Regions from separate parts of the Streptosporangium sp. NPDC002721 genome, predicted to be linked through region 2. Evidence: riboswitches for the same ligand, from Rfam matches in the RefSeq annotation. Region 2 holds a riboswitch; each other region holds the start of a gene.
What was found. A riboswitch is a leader RNA that binds a small molecule or an ion and turns the genes downstream of it on or off. The one in region 2 is predicted to bind cobalamin.
Positions count from the first base shown of each region.

Region 1: linked by a shared signal. The riboswitch ahead of ACFYWM_RS12925 (CbtB domain-containing protein) and the one ahead of metE (5-methyltetrahydropteroyltriglutamate--homocysteine S-methyltransferase) in region 2 are both predicted to bind cobalamin.
Region 3: linked by a shared signal. The riboswitch ahead of ACFYWM_RS41540 (ABC transporter substrate-binding protein) and the one ahead of metE (5-methyltetrahydropteroyltriglutamate--homocysteine S-methyltransferase) in region 2 are both predicted to bind cobalamin.

Region 1 covers NZ_JBIAQI010000008.1:133,908-141,319, reverse strand. Annotated here, with positions in the region: gene arc (proteasome ATPase) at 1-12, shown strand, start outside; gene ACFYWM_RS12935 (acyltransferase family protein) at 266-1,423, shown strand; gene dop (depupylase/deamidase Dop) at 1,511-3,028, shown strand; cobalamin riboswitch at 3,159-3,288, shown strand; gene ACFYWM_RS12925 (CbtB domain-containing protein) at 3,323-3,517, shown strand; gene ACFYWM_RS12920 (CbtA family protein) at 3,525-4,271, shown strand; gene ACFYWM_RS12915 (histidine phosphatase family protein) at 4,268-4,831, shown strand; gene ACFYWM_RS12910 (magnesium chelatase subunit D family protein) at 4,887-7,097, shown strand; gene cobO (cob(I)yrinic acid a,c-diamide adenosyltransferase) at 7,252-7,412, shown strand, end outside.
Region 2 covers NZ_JBIAQI010000046.1:48,404-55,815, reverse strand. Annotated here, with positions in the region: gene ACFYWM_RS41505 (replication initiator) at 1-425, opposite strand, end outside; gene ACFYWM_RS41500 (hypothetical protein) at 478-666, opposite strand; gene ACFYWM_RS41495 (zinc ribbon domain-containing protein) at 1,158-1,808, opposite strand; cobalamin riboswitch at 2,043-2,235, shown strand; gene metE (5-methyltetrahydropteroyltriglutamate--homocysteine S-methyltransferase) at 2,345-4,573, shown strand; gene ACFYWM_RS41485 (lytic polysaccharide monooxygenase) at 4,788-5,294, shown strand; partial or broken gene ACFYWM_RS41480 (NB-ARC domain-containing protein) at 6,127-7,412, shown strand, end outside.
Region 3 covers NZ_JBIAQI010000047.1:3,744-11,155, forward strand. Annotated here, with positions in the region: gene ACFYWM_RS41530 (ABC transporter ATP-binding protein) at 1-587, opposite strand, end outside; gene ACFYWM_RS41535 (FecCD family ABC transporter permease) at 584-1,747, opposite strand; gene ACFYWM_RS41540 (ABC transporter substrate-binding protein) at 1,762-2,766, opposite strand; cobalamin riboswitch at 2,954-3,153, opposite strand; gene ACFYWM_RS41545 (hypothetical protein) at 3,140-3,343, shown strand; gene ACFYWM_RS41550 (ABC transporter substrate-binding protein) at 3,357-4,910, shown strand; gene ACFYWM_RS41555 (ABC transporter permease) at 4,907-5,887, shown strand; gene ACFYWM_RS41560 (ABC transporter permease) at 5,966-6,778, shown strand; gene ACFYWM_RS41565 (ABC transporter ATP-binding protein) at 6,775-7,412, shown strand, end outside.

The sequences.
Region 1 (7,412 bases), on a different contig from region 2:
CAGTACCTGTAACCACCCGTAACCACGCTCGATCGACGGCGCGGCTCTCCTCGCGAGGGCCGCGCCGTCGGCGTCTTCCCGAACTTTCACTGATATTTGGCGATTAGCAAGCCTTAATCCTTTTTGTCCCTTTTGGGGGTGAAGGTTCGCGCCTTCTTTCACACCCGTCCCGCGAGTGAACGGAAATAGACAGCCGTCCCTGGGAACCCGAATGATCGAGACGCCGTCCAAGTGGCGTGCGTGAACATTCCGGCCCGGCCGCCCGGTGAACGGCACGGGCTCCCGCGAGGCGCTTCGGGGAAGTGGCCGCCTCGCCGAGCTCGACCTCCTGCGCTTCCTCGCCGCCATGGCGGTGCTCGCCTTCCACTACTTCATCGCCTTCGCCTCGGTGTGGGGCGACCGCCCGGCCGAGCTGTTCCCGGCGATCTCCACCGTCTCCGGGCTCGGCATCCTCGGCGTCGAGCTGTTCTTCATGATCAGCGGCTTCGTGATCCTGATGAGCATCTGGGGGCGTGGCCTGGGGGCGTTCGCCCTCTCCCGGCTGGTGCGGCTCTTTCCCGCCTACTGGGTCAGCGTGGCCGTCACCGCCGCGGTCTACGGGCTCACCGCCGCCACGGCCCTGGACCCCAAGCTCAGCCTCGGCGAGTACGGGATCAACCTCACGATGCTCCAGCGGGCCTTCGGCGTCTACGACGCCAACGGGGTCTACTGGTCGCTCTGGGTGGAGCTCCGCTTCTACGTGCTGATCTCGATCCTGGTGATCGTCGGGGTGACGCTCAACCGCTGCCTGGTCTTCATGGGCGTCTGGCTGCTGGCGGCCGGGTTCTTCGCGGGCAGCGAGGAGGCCTGGGTCGACCTCGTGGTCATGCCCAAGTACGCGGCGTACTTCGTCGGCGGCATGGCGTTCTTCCTGATGACCAAATTCGGTCCCAGGCTCGTCCTGTGGTGCCTGGCGGGGATCAGCGGCGGCCTGGCCGTCAGCGCGGCGCTGGACCGGGTGGCCGGGCGGATCGAGAACGTCGGCTACGCCGCGATGCCCGTGCCCGAGTGGGCCGTGGTCGCCACCGTGGTGGGTTTCTACGCGCTCATGGCGATGGTGGCGCTCGGCTGGCTGGGCTGGCTGCGCTGGCGCGGCCTGGTCGTCCTGGGGGCGCTGACCTACCCGCTCTACCTGTTCCACACCCCGGCCGCGGTGCTGGTCCTCCCCGCCCTGCGGGACGTGCTGCCGCCCGCGCTGACCGCGCTGGTCACCGTGCTGGTCGCGATGGCGTTCTCCTACCTGGTGTACCGGGTGGCCGAGCGCCCGCTTCAGGAATTCGTCAAGTCCAGGAGGCGGAGAAGGGGCACATCCCCGCCCTCGTCACAGTTCCCCGCGCTCTCCTCGATCCCCCTCTCAACGGGCGAAAAGGCTTCGGTGCCATAACTGTCCGACCACCGGGCATAGTGAAGGGTCTAGGGTCGGGAATAGATACCACGGAGAGAATCAGTCCCTGACGAACAGAGGGTGCGCATGACGGTACGGCGGGTGATGGGCATCGAGACCGAGTACGGTATCTCCGTGCCCGGACAGCCGGGGGCCAACGCGATGGTGACCTCCTCTCAGGTCGTGAACGCCTATTTGGCGGCCTCGGCGGCCAGGGCACGGCGCGCGCGATGGGACTTCGAGGAGGAGAACCCGCTGCGGGACGCACGGGGGTTCGACCTCGCGCGGGAGGTGGCCGACCAGAGCCAGCTGACCGACGAGGACCTCGGCCTGGCGAATGTGATCCTCACCAACGGGGCCCGGCTGTACGTCGACCACGCCCACCCCGAATACTCCACGCCCGAGTGCACCAATCCCCGGGCGGCGGTGATCTGGGACAAGGCGGGCGAGCGGGTGATGCACGACGCGGCGGTCCGCGCCTCGGCGATGCCGGCCAACGCCCCGATCCAGCTCTACAAGAACAACACCGACAACAAGGGCGCCTCCTACGGCTGCCATGAGAACTACCTCATGCGCCGGGCAACCTCGTTCGCCGACATCGTCCGGCACCTGACGCCGTTCTTCGTCTCCCGGCAGGTCGTCACCGGGGCGGGCAAGGTCGGCATCGGCCAGGACTCCCGGGGTGAGGGCTTCCAGATCAGCCAGCGGGCCGACTTCTTCGAGGTCGAGGTCGGCCTGGAGACGACGCTCAAGCGGCCGATCATCAACACCCGGGACGAGCCCCACGCCGACCCGGAGAAGTACCGCCGCCTGCACGTCATCATCGGCGACGCCAACATGTCGGAGATCTCGACCTACCTGAAGCTGGGGTCGACCGCGCTCGTCCTGGCCATGATCGAGGACAACTACTTCACCCGCGACCTGGCCGTGGACAACCCCGTCCAGGCCCTGCGCGCGGTCTCGCACGACCCGACGCTCAAGTACGAGATCGCCATGCGCGACGGCCGCAAGCTGACGGCGGTGCAGCTGCAGATGGAGTATCTGGAGCTCGCCCGCAAGTACGCCGAGGAGCGCAGCGTCAACGGCCTGGACGAGCCCACCAAGGACATCCTGGAGCGCTGGGAGTCGGTCCTCACCCGCCTGGCGGAGGACCCGATGCAGCTGTCCAGGGAGCTCGACTGGGTGGCCAAGCTGGAGCTCCTGGAGGGCTACCGCACTCGCGACGGCCTTCCCTGGTCGCACCCGCGGCTGCAGCTCGTCGACCTCCAGTACTCCGACATCCGTCCCGACCGGGGGCTCTACAACCGGCTGGTCGCCCGGGGCCGCATGCAGCGCCTGGTCACCGAGGAAGAGGTTCAGCGGGCCATCGAGGTGCCGCCCAACGACACCCGGGCCTACTTCCGGGGCCGCTGCCTGAGCCAGTACAGCGAGTCGGTGGCCGCCGCCTCCTGGGACTCGGTCATCTTCGACATCCCCGGCCGCGAGTCGCTGCAGCGCGTCCCCACCCTTGAGCCGCTGCGCGGCACCAAGGCCCACGTGGGCGAGCTGTTCGACCGCTGCCGTACCGCCGCGGAGCTGGTGACGGCGCTGACCGGCGAGCAGTGACCTCCTGAGGGGGGCGGTCCGGGCAGGGCCGCCCCCCTTTCGGCGTACCCGGACCCTGTCCGGCCGGACGTTTCGCCGGACGTCCGGCCGGATCCCGGCAAACCGGACACCCGGATTGACGGGGGACGGAGAACCGGGATACGTTCCGGGTGTTTTGTGGCGGTGCGAGGGAAATCCGGTGAGATTCCGGTGCGGTCGCGCCACTGTAACCGGCTCCCCGGAGCCGGAAGCCAGGTCACACTCGGCCGCCACCGACCTACGAAAAGGGACGCGTCAATCCCGGAGGAGGTGGCCGTGAGCCAGATCTCGGCACCGCACGTTCAGCCCATCCCATGGCACTCGCTCACCCGCTGGCTGCTCGCCGTACCGGTGCTGCTGCTCCTCGCCTACCTGGTCACCTTCGACCAGGGAGCGATCTCCCAGGCGGGAAACTACCTGCACGAACTCATGCACGACGGGCGCCACCTGCTCGGCGTGCCGTGCCACTGAGCCACAGGTGATCACCAAACTCATCGTCCGGGGCCTCGTCGTCGGACTGCTCGCAGGGCTGCTCGCGGCCGTCTTCGCCTACACCGTCGGCGAACCGCGTATCGACCAGGCCATCGCGCTGGAGGAGGCGGCCGCGGCCGCCTCCCCGGCCGAACCGCACGACGACACCGGGACCGCGGCCCACTCCCACTCCCACGACGGGGAGGAGGCCCTGGTCAGCAGGGACGGCCAGCGCTTCGGGCTCTTCCTCGCCCTGGGCCTGTACGGGCTGGCGCTCGGAGGATTGTTCTCCCTCGTCTACGCGGCCGTACGCGGCCGGGCGGGACCCCGCTCGGAACCGGTGCTCGCGGTGAGCCTCGCCGCCGCCGCGTTCACCTCCGTCGTCCTCATCCCTTTCGTGAAATATCCCGCCAACCCACCGGCCGTCGGTGACCCGGAGACCATCAACCAGCGCACCGTGCTCTACCTGGTCGCGGTGGTCATCGGGATCCTCGCCGTCGCCGCGGCCGTCGCCGCCTACCGCTACGCCTCGGCGAGCGAGCCGTGGGTGCGCTGGCTGTCGGCCGGTGCCACCTTCCTGGTCCCCGTCGTCGCGTCCTGGATCCTGCTGCCGGAGATCTCGGAGGTGCCCCGGGGCTTCCCCGCCGACCTCCTGTGGGACTTCCGGGTCGCCTCCATAGGGACCCAGGTGGTCTTCTGGGCCGGTGTCGGCGCGCTGTTCGCCTTCGCCGCCCGCAGGCGCGGCCCGGTGTGACGACCCCCTCGGGGGTCACCCGCCTGCTCCTGGTCTGCCACGCCTCCACCTCGGCGACGGTACGGGCCGCGTTCCCGGGTGACGAACCACTCGACGAGCGCGGCCTGCGCCGGGCCGAGGGGATGGCGCGGGACCTCGGCCCGGGGCCCGCGGCCTGCCCGGCCGAGCTGCGCTGCGTCCAGACGGCGGCGGCGCTCGGCCTGCGGGCCGAGCACGACCCGCTGCTGGCCGACTGCGACTACGGCCGCTGGAGCGGGATGACGCTCGGCGAGGTCGAGGCCGCCGAGCCCGAGGCGCTCGCCTCCTGGCTCGGCGACCCCGGCGCGGCGCCGCACGGCGGGGAGCCGGTCACCGCGCTCCTGGCCAGGGTGTCCGGCTGGCTCGCCGCCCGCGCCCCCGGCAGGGCCGTCGCGATCACCCACCCGGCGGTCATCCGCGCCGCGGTCGTCCACGCCCTCGACGCCCCCGCCCGGTCCTTCTGGCGCGTCGACGTCGCGCCGCTGGCCCGCGTGACGCTCACCGGGCGCGGCGGGCGCTGGCGGCTCGGCTACCTCCCATGACGGTTCGAGCGCCCGGCGAGCCATTGATTCGACGAGACGACAGGAGATCTTGAAGGTGCGTGATTCCCGCTATCCCTTCACCGCGATCGTGGGGCTGGAGGACCTGAAACTCGCGCTGATCCTCAACGCGGTCTCCCCCCGCGTCGGGGGAGTGCTGGTCAGGGGGGAGAAGGGCACCGCCAAGTCCACGGTCGTGCGGGCGCTGGCCGCGCTCCTGCCGCCCGTCGAGGTGGTGGCCGGCTGCCGCTTCTCCTGCGACCCCGCCGCCCCCGACCCCGGCTGCCCGGACGGGCCGCACGAGCCCCGTACGGAAACGGAGCCCCGGTCCTCCGCGGCCCGGCCTCCCGCCGCTGAATCCGGCGGAGTTCAGCCGGACGGAGTTCGGGGCGGCGGGGCGCGGGACGGCGCCGCGCGGCCCGCCCGCCTGGTCGAGCTGCCCGTCGGCGCCTCCGAGGACCGCCTCGTCGGCTCCCTGGACATCGAGCGCGCCCTCACCGAGGGCGTGAAGTCCTTCGAACCCGGCCTCCTGGCGAGCGCCCACCGGGGCGTCCTGTACGTGGACGAGGTCAACCTCCTCCACGACCACCTGGTTGACCTGCTGCTCGACGCCGCCGCCCTCGGCACCTGCTACGTCGAGCGCGAGGGGGTGTCGGTGCGGCACGCGGCCAGGTTCCTGCTGGTCGGGACGATGAACCCCGAGGAGGGGGAGCTGCGCCCGCAGCTGCTCGACCGCTTCGGGCTGACCGTGGAGGTCCGGGCCTCGCGGGAACCGTCCCAGCGGGTGGACGTGGTACGGCGCCGCCTGGCCTTCGAGGCCGACCCCGACGCCTTCGCCGCCGCCTGGTCGGAGGAGGAGCGGGCACTGGCCGCGCGCATCGCCGAGGCCCGCGCCAGGGTGCCCCACGTCGTGCTGCCGGACGCGGCGCTGCTCAGGATCGCCACCGTCTGCGCGGGGTTCGAGGTGGACGGGCTCCGGGCCGACCTGGTCACCGCCGGCGCGGCGATCGCGCACGCCGCCTGGCAGGGCCGCACCACCGTCACCGCCGACGACGTACGGGAGGCGGCCAGGCTCGCGCTCCCGCACCGCCGCCGCCGGGACCCCTTCGACGCGCCGGGCCTGGACGAGTCCAAGCTCCAGGACCTTCTGGACCAGATCCCCGACGACCCGGACGACCGCGAGGGCCCCGAGGATCCGGACGGCTCCGGCGGCCCCGGGGGCACCGGCCCCGAGGAAGGCCCGGACGGACCGGCGCCCGACGGCGGCCCCGAGGCCGAGGACGCCACTCAGGGAGACCGGACTCAGGAAGACCGGGGCGACCCCGGAGGGGAGGCCCCCCGGTCCGAGATCCAGGACGTCCCGGACGGCCCTGACCCCGGGACGCAAGAGCCCCCGCACCCCGTTACCTCCGCCGCGAACCCCGGTGAGCCGCCGGAGACGGCCGGGGGAGCACCGGCCCGCGAGCGGACCTTCGACGCCGAGCCCGGCGGCAGGACCCGGCTGTTCACCGTCCCCGGCGTCGGCGCCGGAGCCCCCGGGCGCCGGTCGCGCGCCAGGACGCCCCTGGGCCGCACCACGGGGGCCCGCGTCCCCGAGGGCCACACCGGCTCCCTCCACCTGCGGGCCACCGTCGGCGCCGCCGCCCCGTACCAGGTGGCGCGGGGCAGGAGCGGGCCGGGGTTGCTGCTGCGGCGCGGCGACCTCAGGGAGGCGGTCCGGGAGGGCCGCGAGGGCAACCTGGTGCTGTTCGTGGTGGACGCCAGCGGTTCCATGGCCGCCAGGCAGCGGATGCGGGCGGTGAAGACCGCGGTGCTCGGCCTGCTGCTCGACGCCTACCAGCGCCGCGACAAGGTCGGGCTCGTCACCTTCCGGGGCGCCCGCGCCGACCTGGTCCTGCCGCCGACCTCCTCCGTCGAGGCCGGCGCGGCCCGGCTGCGCGAGCTTCCCACCGGGGGACGTACCCCGCTGGCCGCCGGCCTGCTGCGGGCCGCAGAGGTGCTGCGGGTCGAGCGCCTGCGCGACCCCTCCAGGCGCCCGCTGGTGGTCCTGGTCACCGACGGGCGGGCCACCTCGGGCACCGTCGAGGAGTCCCATCGCGCGGCGGGACTGCTGGCCGGGGTGGCGGGCGTGGTGGTCGACTGCGAGGGTGGCCACGTGCGCCTCGGCCTCGCCGCCTCGCTGGCGGCACGGATGGGCGCGGAGACCGTACGCCTCGACGACCTCACCGACCTGGCGGGGATGGTCCGCGAACGGCGCGGCGCCGCATGACAGTGGGCCGCATGACAGCGGGCCGCATGACAGCGGGCCGCATGACAGCGGGCCGCATGACAGTGAGCCGCATGACAGTGGGCCGCATGACAGTGAGCCGCATGACAGTGAGCCGCATGACAGTGAGCCGCATGACAGTGAAGGGAGGGCGACGATGCCGCAGGGCAAACCCGTCAGCGTGCCCGAGGACGGCCTGACCACCAGGCAGCGCCGCACCCGGCCGCTGCTGATCGTCCACACGGGACCGGGCAAGGGCAAGTCCACCGCCGCCTTCGGCCTGGCCCTGCGCGCCTGGAACCAGGGCTGGCCGATCGG
Region 2 (7,412 bases):
CCGCAGCCCTCATACCGGCCATGGGGGCAGGTGGGGGAGTCGCGCCGGGGACGGCAGGGCAGGGTCTTGCCGTCCTTGCTCGTGCGGTGAGCGTGGACCGCGCCGAAGGAGGGAGCGGTGAAGGTGGCGAACACACGGGGATGCCCGCCCACATCTTCGGGGACGCCCTTGCCGCCGCGCAGGCCGGAGATGATGAGGTGATAGGTGTCGTCCTTGTAGACCGCCGAGCAGGCCGGGCACCGGGAGGCGCGACGGTTGCCGCAGGCCGTGAGCAGGAACCCGGTCGGTTCGTCGGCCGTTCGGTAGACGTCGAGGATCTCACCGGTCGCGCCGTCGAAGGTCAGGCGTTCACCGTGCAGGCGGACCGGTTGGGCACAGCCGCCCGTGGCGTAGACCATGCGTTGCCAGCGGGTGAAGTCGGGCATGGCCGCGCGTTGCAGGGCGGCCAGGATGTCAGGGGCGAAGGAGGGGCCGGGTTCACACGGCCCCCCTCTCGGCTTCGAGGGGCGGGGGTTCGGCGCGGGTCGGCCCGTCGGCCAGCTCGATGCCGTGGATGGCGGCGATGCGCCGCCATTTCTCGGGTGACCACCGAGGCGACTCGGCGATCTTGCGCTTGGACCACTCCCGTACAAGCGCGGCGTGCGGTACCAGTTCGGGAGGTACCAAAGGACTCCTTTCTCTCTGCGGAGTTCCCACGCCATTTCGGGAAAAGGCAGGTGCCATCGGCAGGCATGCGGAAAAGACATGACTGCGGAGGAACGGCACTCGTCAGCGAGATTGATGGAGTGTCGAGGTCGCGCGACGGTGAACCAGTGAGCGCTGCCTGTAGTGCTGGCCTGCCGCTGGCCGGGTCCCCCCAGCGGAACGGCTCTCGTCTTCGTGGTGCCCGGTGGCGTACTGCGCTCGAATGTGTCGCGTCTGGTCTCTCGCTGCTTCCCGAAAGACGGGGGAAATTATCTATGGTCATTTTGCCACGGTGGCCGGGAAATTATGCGTGCGGGAATTTCCGCCGGGACGTCTTCCGAGTCGTCCCCTGTCGTCCGGTGGCGTCCGGCTGCGTACGGCTGCATCTGATCGTCAGGGCCAACAAGTAAGGGAGCTGTCACCTGTCGGTCAGGTGCTCAGCTCCCTTGAGGGTCGAGGACGTCCCAGGACGTCTACTCCATCCACACCGGTTCGAGGAGGTCGGGATTGAAGGTGGCCCGCCCCTTGCCCGCCGGGTGCACGATCACCGCGTGCAGCATCTCTCGGACGTGCGCCCGCTTCCGGGACAGCGGTAGCCCGCCCTCCGCTTCCGGGAGGTACCAGCGCCGCCGGATCTCCTTGATGTCGGTGACCATGCTCGCCCGCTGGCGTTCCGCCCTTCCCATGATCTTGTTCTTCTCCGCGCGCAGCCGGGCGATGTCGCTTTCCAGGTCGGCGGCGTTGCGGAAGTAGAGGTTGTTGGAGATGTTCCGTGCCCGCCACTGCCGGGTCAGTTCCTCCAGTTGCTCCTCTACGTCGGTGAGTTCTTCCTCCCTCGTCCACAGGGGAGCGTCGTCCACGTCCGTGTACTGGGCGAGTTCCATCTGGCCGAGCACGAGTTCCGAGATGGCGAAGTCGACCAGGTCCCCGCGCCGCGCGACTCCACCGCAGCCGCCCACGTCCTGACCGGGACAGAAGTAGATGTGTCGCTTGCCGTCCTTCGTCTTCTTGGTTCTCAGCGGCACGTTGCACACGCCCCCGCCCGCGACGGGACGACCGCAGCGCAGCACACCGGTCAGCAGGTAGCGGTGCTCCCGGTAGTCGAGGGGGAGAGGAGCACCCACGGCGCCACCTCGCTTGACGGTGTGTCCCTTGCGGCTGTCGAGGATGTCCCGCACGGCCAGCCACTCCGCAGCTCCCGGTAGCCACACATGCGCGACCTGGCCAGTGCGGTCTGAGCGCGTTTGCCGGTCGTTGCCCCGGGAGTCTTGATACCTCGTGGTGATCCGTGCTTTCCGGGGAGTCGGGTGGTGGCTCTGCTGGGGGGTGGGGGCGGGTTATGCTCGTTGCGCGGTTGGTTCTTCCGGTGTCGTGTTGGTGTCGGGAGTCGTAAGAGGGAACCCGGTGTGATTCCGGGACTGCCCCGCAGCGGTGAGTGGGAACGAACGCCGTCATCGGCACTGGGTGCGTGTCATCTGGGAAGCGACGGTCAGTAGGAGTTGTGTGTGATGCCCGCGAGTCCGAAGACCTGCCAGCCGCCCGTGTGCCGTCCGGTGCGCGGTGATCCGTGGCCTCGTGGGAGGGCCTGGGATGCGTCTTTCCCGTGCGTTCCTTCCGCGTGGCCGTGGGGCGGCATGGCATGAGCCGAGGGAAGGACGCCATGAGCAAGGTCACCACGACCGTTTTGGGGTATCCCCGTATCGGGGGCCGTCGCGAGTTGAAGCGGGCGACGGAGGATTACTGGGCCGGGCGGGTTGACGCCGCCGGCCTTCAGGAGACGGCGGCCGGTCTGCGGGAGCGGGCGTGGCGGGAGCTGTCGGGGGCGGGGCTGGACGCGGTGCCGTCCAACACCTTCTCCCTGTATGACCACGTGCTGGATGCGATCGCGCTGGTGGGCGCGGTTCCCGAGCGGTTCGCCGGGGCGGCCGATCCGTACTTCGCGATGGCGCGGGGCGCCGAGGGGGTGGCGCCGCTGGAGATGACCAAGTGGTTCGACACCAACTACCACTACCTGGTTCCAGAATTGGGACCCGACACCCGGTTCCGGCTCGACTGGAGCAAGCCGCTGGCCGAGTACGCCGAGGCGCGGCGGCTGGGCGTCGAGACCCGGCCGGTGCTGGTCGGGCCGCTGTCGTTCCTGCTGCTGGGCAAGTCCACCGTGCCCGGCTTCGCGCCGCTGCGGCTGCTGGACGGCCTGCTGGAGACCTACGCCGAGCTGCTGGAACGGATGGCCGCGGCGGGGGTGGCCGAGGTGCAGCTGGACGAGCCGGTGCTGGCCGCCGACCGTACGGAGGAGGAGCTGGCCGCGCTGCGCCGGGCCTACGCGCGGCTGGGCGAGCTCAGCAGCCGCCCCCGGCTGCTGGTGGCCACCTACTTCGGTGAGATCGGGCCCGCGCTGGAGATCCTGGCCCGCGGCCCGGTCGAGGCCGTCGGCCTGGACTTCGTCTCGGCACCCGGCAACCTGGAGGCGCTGGCCGCCGTCGGGGGGCTGCCCGGCAAGACCCTCGTCGCCGGGGTCGTCGACGGCCGCAACGTCTGGCGTACCGACACCGCGAAGGCGCTGTCGACCTGCGCGGCGCTGCTCGGGCTGAGCGACCGGCTGGTGGTGAGCACCTCCTGCTCGCTGCTGCACGTCCCGCTCGACCTGGACGCCGAGACCTCGCTGGACCCGCGGCTGCGCGAGCGGCTCGCCTTCGCCAGGCAGAAGGTCGCCGAGGTCGTACGGATCGGCAGGGCGCTGAACGGCGAGGAGGTCGTCGCGGGAGAGAGCGTCGCGGAGCGGTTCCTCAACCCCCGGGTGCGGGCCAGGCTGGACGCCCTGGGCGAGGGCACCCCGCGCGCGCCGCACGCCGAACGGCTCGCCGTGCAGAACGCCGACCTGGGCCTGCCGCCGCTGGCCACCACCACCATCGGCTCCTTCCCGCAGACCGGCGAGGTGCGCCAGGCCCGCGCCGCCATGCGCTCGGGCGAGATCGACAAGGCCGGGTACGAGCGCAGGATGGAGGCCGAGATCGACCGCGTCATCGCGCTGCAGGAGGACATCGGCCTGGACGTGCTGGTGCACGGCGAGCCCGAGCGCAACGACATGGTCCAGTACTTCGCGGAGACGCTGGAGGGCTACGCCGCCACCGAGCACGGCTGGGTGCAGTCGTACGGCAGCCGCTACGTCCGCCCGCCGATCCTGTTCGGCGACGTCTCCCGTCCGGAGCCGATGACGGTGCGCTGGGCCTCCTACGCGCAGTCGCGGACGAAGAAGCCGGTCAAGGGCATGCTGACCGGCCCGGTGACCATGCTGGCCTGGTCCTTCGTCCGCGACGACCAGCCGCTGGGCGAGACCGCCAGGCAGGTGGCGCTCGCCCTGCGCGACGAGACCCGCGACCTGGAGGCGGCGGGCGTCAGGATCATCCAGGTCGACGAGCCCGCGCTGCGCGAGCTGCTGCCGCTGCGGCGGGCCGACCGCGAGGCCTACCTGGAGTGGGCGGTCGCCGCGTTCCGGCTCGCCACCGGCGGGGTCGCCGACAGTACGCAGATCCACACCCACATGTGCTACTCGGAGTTCGGGGAGATCATCGGCGCGATCGGCGACCTGGACGCCGACGTGACCAGCGTCGAGGCGGCCCGCTCCCGGATGGAACTCCTGGACGACCTGCGCGCCTTCGGCTACACGCGCGGCATCGGGCCCGGCGTATGGGACATCCACTCGCCCAGGGTGCCCTCGGCCGGTGAGATCGAGGACGCCCTGCGCACGGCCGTGGCCTCGGTGGATCCGGCGCTGCTCTGGGTCAACCCCGACTGCGGCCTGAAGACCCGCGGCTATCCGGAGACGGAGGCCAGCCTCAGGAACATGGTGGAGGCGGCCCTGCGCGTCCGGGCGGAAACGGTCCAGTGATCTAGAGGTCTGGCGGTCATCGTGTCCGAGGGGGTGTGACCCGTCCGGGTCACACCCCCTCTCGCCGCCCTGTCATGCCCGGACGCCCGTTGTTCCCGGGGTCCGGCCGGAGGTCGTCACGCCTGACTTGCTCCCGAATCTTTCATGACTCGAATATTTACTGTTAGGAAACTTTCTTTTATATTCGAGTCACCCCCCAGCGAAGGAGCAGGATATGCGCAGAACGGTCACCTTCCTCGCGATGGCGATCATCGCCGTCGCCTCGACCGTGTTCGTCGCGTCACCGGCCAACGCGCACGGCTACATCTCGTCGCCGCCGAGCCGTCAGGCCATGTGCGCCCAGGGCCGGGTCACCGGCTGCGGTGACATCATCTACGAGCCCCAGAGCGTGGAAGGTCCCAAGGGCCTGAAGAACTGCCACGGCAACGTCGGCCGGTTCTCGCAGCTCAGCAACGAGAGCAAGGGCTGGCCGGCGACGAGCGTGGGCAACTCGGTCACCTTCAACTGGGTGCTGACCGCCCGCCACGCCACCAGCACGTGGGAGTACTTCATCGGCAACACCCGGATCGCGGTGTTCAACGACGGCGGCAGGCAGCCCGGCGCCACCGTCTCGCACAACGTGAACCTGGGTAACAGGACCGGCCGCCTGAAGGTGCTCGCCGTCTGGAACATCGCCGACACCGCCAATGCCTTCTACTCCTGCGTCGACCTGCAGCGCTGACCGGAAATCCGGCAGGTCTGATCGGGGATCCGGCAGGTCCGACCGAAAATCCGGCGGGTCTGGCCGGGGATCCGGCGGGTCTGGCCGGGGATCCGGCAGGTCCGACCGGAAATCCGGCGGGTCTGGCCGGGGATCCGGCGGGTTTGATTGACCGGGCCTGATCGGCCGGGTCCGGTCGTTCCGGTCTGATCACTTCGGTCTGACCGCCTCGGTCCGACCGTTCCTGTCCGGTCGCCCCTGCCGGATCGGGTGGCTCCGATCCGGCAGGGGCGAAGCGAGACGAGACAAGGCGATCCGAACCGCTTCCGCGCCCTCCGTGGCCCGACGGCCTTTTGTGCCGTCTCCGGCCCGGCGGGCGCGGGGGCGGTTTCGTCGTTCTCCGGCCTTCCTTCGCCCGGCTCCCGGACGGTTCGCGAGGTCGCCGAGGGTGATCGTGGCGTCACGGGAAAGGATCTCTCTTGAATGAGGGATGGAATGGCGAGGGGAGATGCCATGGACATAGCAGCTCAAAGTGTGCAACACGGCTTTTCGCATGCGCTTTAATTGCCAAAACATCGGTGATTCAACTCAAGGGCAATGGGGAACAGATATCGTGCGTCCAGGGTCCCGGCGCCCGTCGGGGCAGGGGTCGGCACTGTAGAGGTGGTCGGTGGCTCGTCGCACAAAAAGAATCCCCGATGTCGCCACGGCGATTCTGGTGGTTTTTGGAATTCTGGTCGGACTTCCGGTGCGAATTGTCGAGGAATATCTCCCGGATACGGTCGTCGAGCACAGGATCGAATGGGTGGTTGTTTTCGGGTTAACCGCCTCCCTCGTCGTCCTGCTGACATGGGTGACGCCCAGACTGAGGGAGTCGCGCACGCGTGGCGGGCTCTTCCTGGTGCCGCACAGGCAGCCGGGATGGGTCAGGAGGACCGAGCTGGACGACGTGGTCTCCACGCTGACGATGAGGGCCTCGGGCACGGTCGGGCTGACCACCGGTCTCGCCGGGGCGGGCGGGTTCGGCAAGACCTCCCTGGCCCTGGAGGCGTGTCACAGCGACGAGGTGCGGAAACGGTTCGGCGGCGGCGTCGTATGGGTCACCGTGGGCCGCGACCGCGCCGGTGCCGACATCGCGGCGCTCGCCAACGACGTCACGGAGGCCGTGCTGGGCGTCCGGCCGGACTTCTCCAGTCCCGAGCAGGCCGGTCACCGGATGGCCGAGGCGCTGGCGGAGCGGGGCCGCGTGCTGCTCGTGGTCGACGACGTGTGGAGCCTCAAGCAGCTGCGCCCCTTCCTGTCGGCGGCCGCGAGGTCCCGGGTGCTGGTGACGACCCGGCTGCCCCGGGCGCTGCCCCCGAAGGCGATCGCGATGATCGTCGATGAGATGGCGCCGCGGGTGGCCGTCCAGGTGCTGAGCCGGGGGCTGCCGCCGATGGCCCCCGGGGTCGTCAGCGACCTGGTGGGCCTGACGGGGAGATGGCCGCTGCTGCTCTCCCTCGTGAACGCGCGGCTGCGCGACGAGCACGGCACGGGGACGAACGCCGACGTCGCCGCGCGCCGGGCGGTCGAGCGGCTCGGCCGGACCGTACCCGCCATCCTGGACGTCACCGTCGCCTCCCAGCGGGAGAGCGCGGTGCTCGCCACCGTCGAGCTCGGCCTTGAGGCCCTCGGCGCGTTCGACCGCGCCCGCTTCCTGGAGCTGGGCGTCTTCCCCGAGGACGTCGAGATACCGGCCGCGGTCGTCGAGCTGCTCTGGCGCGGCACCGCGGGGCTCACCTCCAAGCAGGCCGAACGGCTCTGCGCGAGGCTCCAGGACCTCTCGCTGATCAGCAGGCGGCACGCCAGGGGGGCGGCGCCGTCGATCATGATCCACGACGTCGTCCGCTCCGCCGTCCGCTCGGCGGGCGGGCTGGGCGAGGAGCGTCTCGAGGCCGCCAACCGCGACTTCCTCGACGAGGCCAGGAACCTGATACCCGACGACGACCTCACGGCGGACGCCGAATGGTGGCGGCTGCCCCGGACCGTCCCCTACCTCTGGGACCACCTGCTGTTCCACCTCTCCGAGGCGAGGAGATACCGGGAGCTGGAGTCGCTGCTGCACGACGTGCGCTGGTTCGTCGCCCGCGTACGCGCGTT
Region 3 (7,412 bases), on a different contig from region 2:
GTGACGCCCAGGGAGCGGACGAGACGGAGCGCGTCGAGCTGGTGGCGCGGGTCGAGGTGGTTGGTCGGCTCGTCCAGCACCATCGTCCCGCAGCGCTGGGCGAGCGCGCGGGCGATGAGGACCCGCTGCTTCTCCCCGCCCGACAGGCGGTCGAACGGCGCGTACGCCAGGGAGGCGACCTCCAGCTGCTCCAGCGCGTCCACGATGACGGCCCGGTCACCGGCGTCGTCGCCGTCGAACGCCCGCTTGTGCGGGGTACGGCCCATCGCCACCACGTCGTACACGCTGAGCTCGAAGTCTCCCGCGCTCTCCTGGAGCACGGCGGCGAGCCTGCGCGCCACCTGCCTGCCGGGCAGCCGCCACACGTCGTCGCCGTCCAGCAGCACCCGCCCCGACGTGGGACGCAGCGTCCGGTAGAACGTGCGCAGCAGGGTCGACTTGCCCGCGCCGTTGGGGCCGGCGAGCCCCATCACCTCGCCCGGCGCCACGTCCAGGCTGACCCGGCGAACCAGGGACCTGCCGCCGGCGACCACGGACACGTCCTCGGCGGACAGCGCCCCCGCCTCCGTGAATCCCTTCGCTCTCATCGAGCCCTCCGTCGCATGAGCCACAGGAAGAACGGGCCGCCGACCAGGGCGGTCAGGATCCCGACCGGGATCTCCTCGGGGCTGATGAGCGTGCGGGCGGCCAGATCCGCGACGATCAGGAACGCGGCGCCGAGCAGCGCGGCCGCGGGCAGCGCGCGCCGGTGGTCGGCGCCCAGGAGCAGCCGCACCACGTGCGGCATGATCAGCCCGACGAACCCGATCGAGCCGCTCACCGCGACGATCGTGCCGATCATCATCGCGACGAGGACGAACAGCGCGGCCCGGAACCGGTGCACGTCGAGCCCGAGGGACGCGGCGGCCTCCTCACCGGCCAGCAGCAGGTTGAGCGGGCGCGAGACGCCGAGCAGGACCGCCGTCCCGGCCAGGACGGCGGCGGCGGGAATCCACACCGTCGTCCAGGTGGTGCCGGCCAGCCCGCCGAGCATCCAGCGCAGCGCCGACTGTGTCTTGTGCGGGTCGTTGGACGTCACGATCAGGAAGCTCGCCACCGCCGAGAGCACCTCGGCCGTCGCCACGCCCGCCAGCACCAGCCGTACCGTCGTCATCCGCCCGCCCGACCTGGCCAGGAAGTAGACCGCGACCAGCGCGGCCAGGGCCCCGCAGAACGCCGCCAGCGGCAGGGAGAAGACCCCGAACAGGGTCACGTCGAACACCACGACGGCCACCGCGCCGACGCTCGCCCCCGAGGACACCCCCAGGAGCATCGGGTCGGCCAGCGGGTTGCGGACCAGCGCCTGCAGCGCCATGCCGCACACCGACAGGCCGGCTCCGACCACCCCGCACAGCAGCACCCGGGGCAGCCGCACGTCCATCACGATCGTCTCGCGGACCGCCGTCCAGGTCTGCCCGGCCAGGGCCGGGTGGATCCGGTGCAGCAGGATTCCCCAGACCTGGCCGGCCGGCAGGCCGATCGAGCCGACGGCCACCCCGAGGGTCACCGTCGCCGCGGCCAGCAGGGCGAGCAGGGCGAGGGTGAGCGGCAGGGGAGGGCCGGGGCGACGGCGCGGGACGGCACCGAAGGCCGGTTCCGTCCCTTTTATCCCGGTTGTCCCGGCTGTCCCGGTCGCTTCCGCCGCCCCGGCGGTCCGGGCGGCCTCGGTCGCGCCGGTCGCCTTGGTCGCGTCGGTCGCGTCAGTCATGTCAGTCGCGTCGGTCATTTGAAGCGGCCGGGGTGGATCTGGCGGGCCAGGGACTCCACCCCGGACGGCGCCCGGACGCCGAGCACCGTCGACGACAGGGGGAGCACCGCGAACCGCCTGTTCCTGATCGCGGGTACGTCCTTGAGTGCCGGGTTGGCGAGCAGGAACCTCTCCTTCTCCGCCGCGGACCGGTCGCCGTAGTCGTAGATGACGATCACCTCGGGGGCGCGCTCGGCCACCTGCTCGAACGACACGTCCCCCCACGCCTTGGCCACGTCGGCGAACAGGTTCACCCCACCGGCCCGCTTGATGATCTCGTTGCCGACGCCCGCGCCGCCCGCGGTGAACGCGGTCTTGTCGCCGCTGTCGTAGACGAACAGCTTGACCGGGGTCGCTCCCGCGAGCTTCTCCCCGACGGCGTCCAGGGTCGCGTGGAACCTCCGCACCTGCTCCTCGGCCCGGTCCGGCACGCCGAAGATCTTGGCGACGGTACGGACCTCCTCGTCCACCATGGCCATGGTCACCGGCCCGGACGGGCACTCCTCGACGTTCAGGTGCGAGTCGATCCCGGCCCCGGTCAGGGCGGCCCGGCCGCGTCCCTCCTTGTCGTCGAAGGCGCTGGAGAAACCCGCGTAGACGAAGTCGGGCTCGGCCGCCAGCAGTGCCTCGTAGGACGGGTACTCCTTGGACAGCACCTCGATCCGGTCATAGGCGGCCCGGTACTCCGGCAGGATCCGGTCGTCGAGGTAGCCCGTGCCGATCATGGACTTCTCCAGCCCGAGCGCCAGCATGACCTCGGTCGCGTGCTGGTTCAGCGACACCGCGCGCCCGGGTGGCCGTTCGTAGGTGGTGCTCACGCCGCAGTTGGCCACCGTGACCGGGAAGCCCGCCACGGCGGAGGCCGCCGGAGCGGCGGAGGTGCCGGCGCCTGTCCCGACGGCGGCCGTACCGCAGCCGGAGACCAGGGCGGCCGAGGCGAGCGCGAGCAGCAGGGACAGCGAGCGTCTGCCCGTCGTCATGTATGGGTCCTCTCACAAAGGGGCCGACGAGTCGTCGGCGGGAACCGGTGTCACACCGGAACGCGTCGTGAGGGGCGGTGAGGGAGTTCGGGCGTGTTCGGGTGCCGTGCGAGACAACAGCACCGGGCCGATCGGTCCCATGGGCATAACCGGCACGCCGTCCTCTCCGGGGAGATCCGCCCCAGTTCCATCGAGGAGGCGACCGCGTGAGTCTCCTGGCTCTCGGGTCGAGGCTCGTCCCGGCCTTCCCACCCGTCCTCCGGGCAGTGGCTTGTTCGGGATTCGCTCGCCGATCACAGTGGCGGGACCGCGCCGGATTCACACCGGCTTCCTCGTTCCGCGCTCGCCTTTTCGCTCGTCATCATTACACAGGATGCGACAAATCACCCGACCGGCCCTCGGGCCCGTCACCGTGTTCGCCGTCATCGTGTTCGCCGTCACCACGTTCACCGTCACCACGTTCACCGTCACCACGTTCGCCGTCACCACGTTCGCCGTCCCGCGTGACGCGGGCCCCCATCCCGGTAGGGCGGCGCGGGAAGGGCCACCCGGACTATTGCAAGGTATTTGCAAGTGATAGAAGTTCCCATGTGACTCAGCTTCTCCAGAAGTACGCCACGCTGTGCGCCGCCCTCGCCCTCGCGGTCACGGCCTGCTCCGCGCCCCGGGGCCCGGCCACCGCGCCGGACGACACGTTCGTCATCGGCCTGAGCTCGGAGTTCGACAACCTGAGCCCGGTGCTCGGGTTCTCCCCCGACGGCGGTTCGCTGATCTTCGACGGGCTGATGAGCCGGGCCCCCGACCTGACGCTCAGGCCCGCGCTCGCCGCCGACGAGCCCGTCGTAGCCGAGGACGGGAAGAGCGTCACCTTCACCCTGAGGGAAGGGCTGAAGTTCCACGACGGCAAACCGCTGACCAGCCAGGACGTGGAGTACACCTACGAGGCGCTGCTCGATCCCGCCAACAACTCCACGATCAGGAGCGACTACTCGGCGATCGAGGACGTGGCGGCTCCCGACGCGCGGACCGTGGTGTTCAGGCTCAAGCACCCCTACGCGCCGCTGGTGCAGCGCACCACACTCGGCATCGTGCCCAAGGGCACGCTGGAGAAGACCAGGCCGGTCGGCAGCGGCCCCTACCGGTTCGTCTCCTGGACACCCGGCGACAAGATCGTGCTGGAGGCCGACAAGGAGTACTGGGGCGGCGCCCCGGCGATTCCCAGGCTGGTGCTCGCCTTCGCGCCCGACGACAACGTGCGCGCGACCCGGATCCGGGCGGGCGACTTCGACGCCACCGTGCTCCCGCCGAAGGCCGCCACCGGCCTGCGGGGACAGGCGGGCCTGACCGTGTACGACGTGCCGAGCGCCGACTACCGCGCGGTCATGTTCCCGATGACTCAGCCGGTGACCGGCGACCGGGCCGTGCGCAGGGCGTTCAGCCTGGCCCTGGACCGGCAGGCGATGGCCGACACGATCCTCGCCGGCGCGGGCACCCCCGCCTACGGGCCGATCTCGCCCGACACCGGATGGCACAACCCCGAGGTGACCGGCGGCGCCGCCGACCCCGTGGCGGCCGGAAAGCTGCTCGACGAGGCGGGCTGGATCCCGGGTGAGGACGGCATCAGGGAGAAGGACGGGAAGAAGGCTCAGTTCACCCTGATGTATCCGGCGGGCGACTCGCTGCGCAAGGAACTCGCCCTCGCCGCCGCCTCCGACGCCAAGAGGATCGGGCTGCTGGTCGAGCCGGCGGGCCTGGACTGGGACGCCATCGAGGCGCGGCTGGGCGAGGACGCGGCGGTCATGGGGTTCGGCAGCCCGTACGACCCCGACTACGTCAACTACGAGCTGTTCCACTCCGACTTCAAGGGCCAGGGCTTCCTCAACCCGGGCCGTTACGACAACCCCGAGGTCGACAGGCTGCTGGAGCAGGGCAGGGCCGCGGGCGACAAGGCGGAGCGCGAACGGGCCTACACCGGCTTCCAGAAGATCGTCAGGGACGACGAGGTCTTCTCGTACCTGGTCTTCCTCAAGCACGTGTACGTGGTCCGCGGCAGGTACGAGGGCATCGTGCCGGGCGTGGACGCGCACGAGCACGCCACCGGGGGCCTGTTCGCCGGCATCCACACCTGGAAGCCGGTCGCGTGAGGGCGGTACTGAAGATGGTCGCCTGGCGGGCGGCCTTCGCCGTACCACTGCTGGTGATCGTCACGATCGGCATGTTCGCGCTGGCCCAGGCGTCCCCGTTCGATCCGGTCAGGCAGTACCTCGGCGAGCGCGCGCTGGTCACCTCGCCGGAGGTGGCCGAGTCGATCAGGCAGAACTGGGGCCTGGACCGGCCGGTCGTCGAGCAGTTCGCCACCTGGTTCGGCAACCTGGCCAGTGGCGAGCTGGGCGAGTCGCGCTCCCTGCACCGGCCGGTCGCCGAGGTCATCGGCGAGCGGCTCGGCTGGACGCTGCTGGCCACCGGGTCGGCGCTGGTGCTGATGCTCGCCGGCAGCCTGGTGGTGGGAACCGTCGCCGCCTGGCGGCGTGACTCCTGGCTGGACCGGGTGATCACCGGTGGCGCGTTCGCCAACGAGGCCGCCCCGGTGTTCTGGCTGGGACTGCTCGCCGTCTGGGTCTTCGCGGTCCAACTGGGCTGGCTGCCCGCGGGCGGCCTGACCGACCCGGCGTCGACCACGGTCGAACCCCTCGACGTGGCGCGGCACATGATCCTGCCGGTCACGGTGCTCGCCGTCTCCCAGTCGTCGTGGCTGGTGCTCTACGTGCGCGAGTCGGTCATCGGGGTGCTGCGGGAGGACTTCGTGATCGGCGCCCGGGCCCGCGGCCTGCGCGAGCGGACCGTGGTCGTACGGCACGCGCTGCGGTCGGCGCTGCTGCCCTTCCTCACCCTGCTCGGCGCCCGCATCCCGGAACTGGTCACCGGCGCGATCCTGGTCGAGACGGTCTTCTCCTGGCCGGGGGTCGCCGCGGCCTCCGTACAGGCGGCGCTGGCCATGGACTTCCCGCTGCTGGCGGCGCTCACGCTGCTGGGTACGGCGGCGGTGCTGGCCGGCAACCTGCTGGCCGACATCGCCTACACCGTCGCCGACCCGCGGGTGCGAACGCTGGGGGTGGGCTGAATGCCGTTTCGACGATCGCGAACGCCAAGGGTGGGCCGGATGCCGTTTCGACGACCGCTGACGCGGGAGGTGGGCTGAATGCCGGTGAGACTCGCGGCCGGCACCCTGGTGGTGCTGGCACTGGCAGTGCTCCTGGTGCCGCCCTTCGTGCAGCTTGACCAGAGCCTGGTGGACCTGCGCTCGGCCGGGCAGCCCCCCTCCTTCTCCCACCTCCTCGGCACCGACGAGGTCGGGCGGGACGTGCTGATCAGGTCGATCTACGGCCTGCGCGTCTCCTTCCTCGTCGGGCTGGTGGCCGCGCTGGTCAGCATGGTGATCGGCGGGCTCATGGGCCTGGCGGCGGGCAGCCTGGGGGGAGCGGCCGACCGCGTCCTCATGCGGGTGGTGGACGGGTTCAACGCCCTGCCGCACCTGCTGTTCGGCATCTTCATCGTCGCGCTGTTCGCGCCGAGCGCCGCCGCGGTGGTGGTCTCGGTGGGCGTGACGCACTGGACGACGGCGGCGCGGATCGTCCGCTCCGAGGTGCTCTCGCTGCGCTCGCGCCCGTTCGTGGAGGCGGCGATCTCCGGAGGGGCGAGCAGAACACGCGTCATCCGCCGCCACCTGCTGCCGCACCTCCTTCCCCACCTGGTGCTGGCGACGGTGCTGATGGTGCCGCACGCGATCTGGCACGAGACCGCGCTGAGCTTCCTCGGCCTGGGACTCCCGCCGCACCTGGCCTCGCTCGGCAACATGATCAATGACGGGCAGCGGTCGCTGCTCACCGGGGACTGGTGGTCGAGCCTGCTGCCGGGCCTGTTCATCCTCGTACCCACGCTGGCGGTGTCGGTGCTGGCCCAGCGCTGGCGCGACCGCCACACCCCCCGCTGGAGATCGGAGCTGGAACTGTGACCGACCAGGGACGGCTACGGGTCCGGGACCTGAACGTCGGCTTCCGCGTCCCCGGCGCGACGGTGCGGGCGGTGAACGACGCGAGTTTCGAGGTACGCCAGGGCAGGTGCCTGGCCCTGGTGGGGGAGTCCGGCTGCGGCAAGTCGGTGCTCGCGCACGCGCTGCTCGGACTGCTGCCCGCCAACGCCTCCGTCTCCGGCCAGGCTTGGCTGGAACACGGGGGAGGGGAGCCGGTGGAGCTGGTCGGCGCCTCGCAGGCCGTACTGGCCGGGCGGGTGCGCGGGCGCGCGATCGGGCTCATCCCGCAGAGCCCGGCCACCCACCTCACACCGGTGCGCACCGCGCGGGCGCAACTCCAGGAGGTCATCCGCGAGCTCGGCTCGCCCGCCACCGCCGACGACCTGGCGGCACGCTACGGCCTGCGCCCGCACGAGCTGGACCGCTACCCGCACGAGCTGTCGGGTGGCATGGCCCAGCGGGTGGCGAACGCGATCGCGCTGGCGGGCGACCCGTGGCTGGTGCTGGCCGACGAGCCGACCAGCGGGCTGGACCGTCCGCTGGTGGACCGGGCGATGGCGACGCTGCGCGAGCTGTGCGACGAGGGGCGCGCCGTACTGCTGATCACGCACGACCT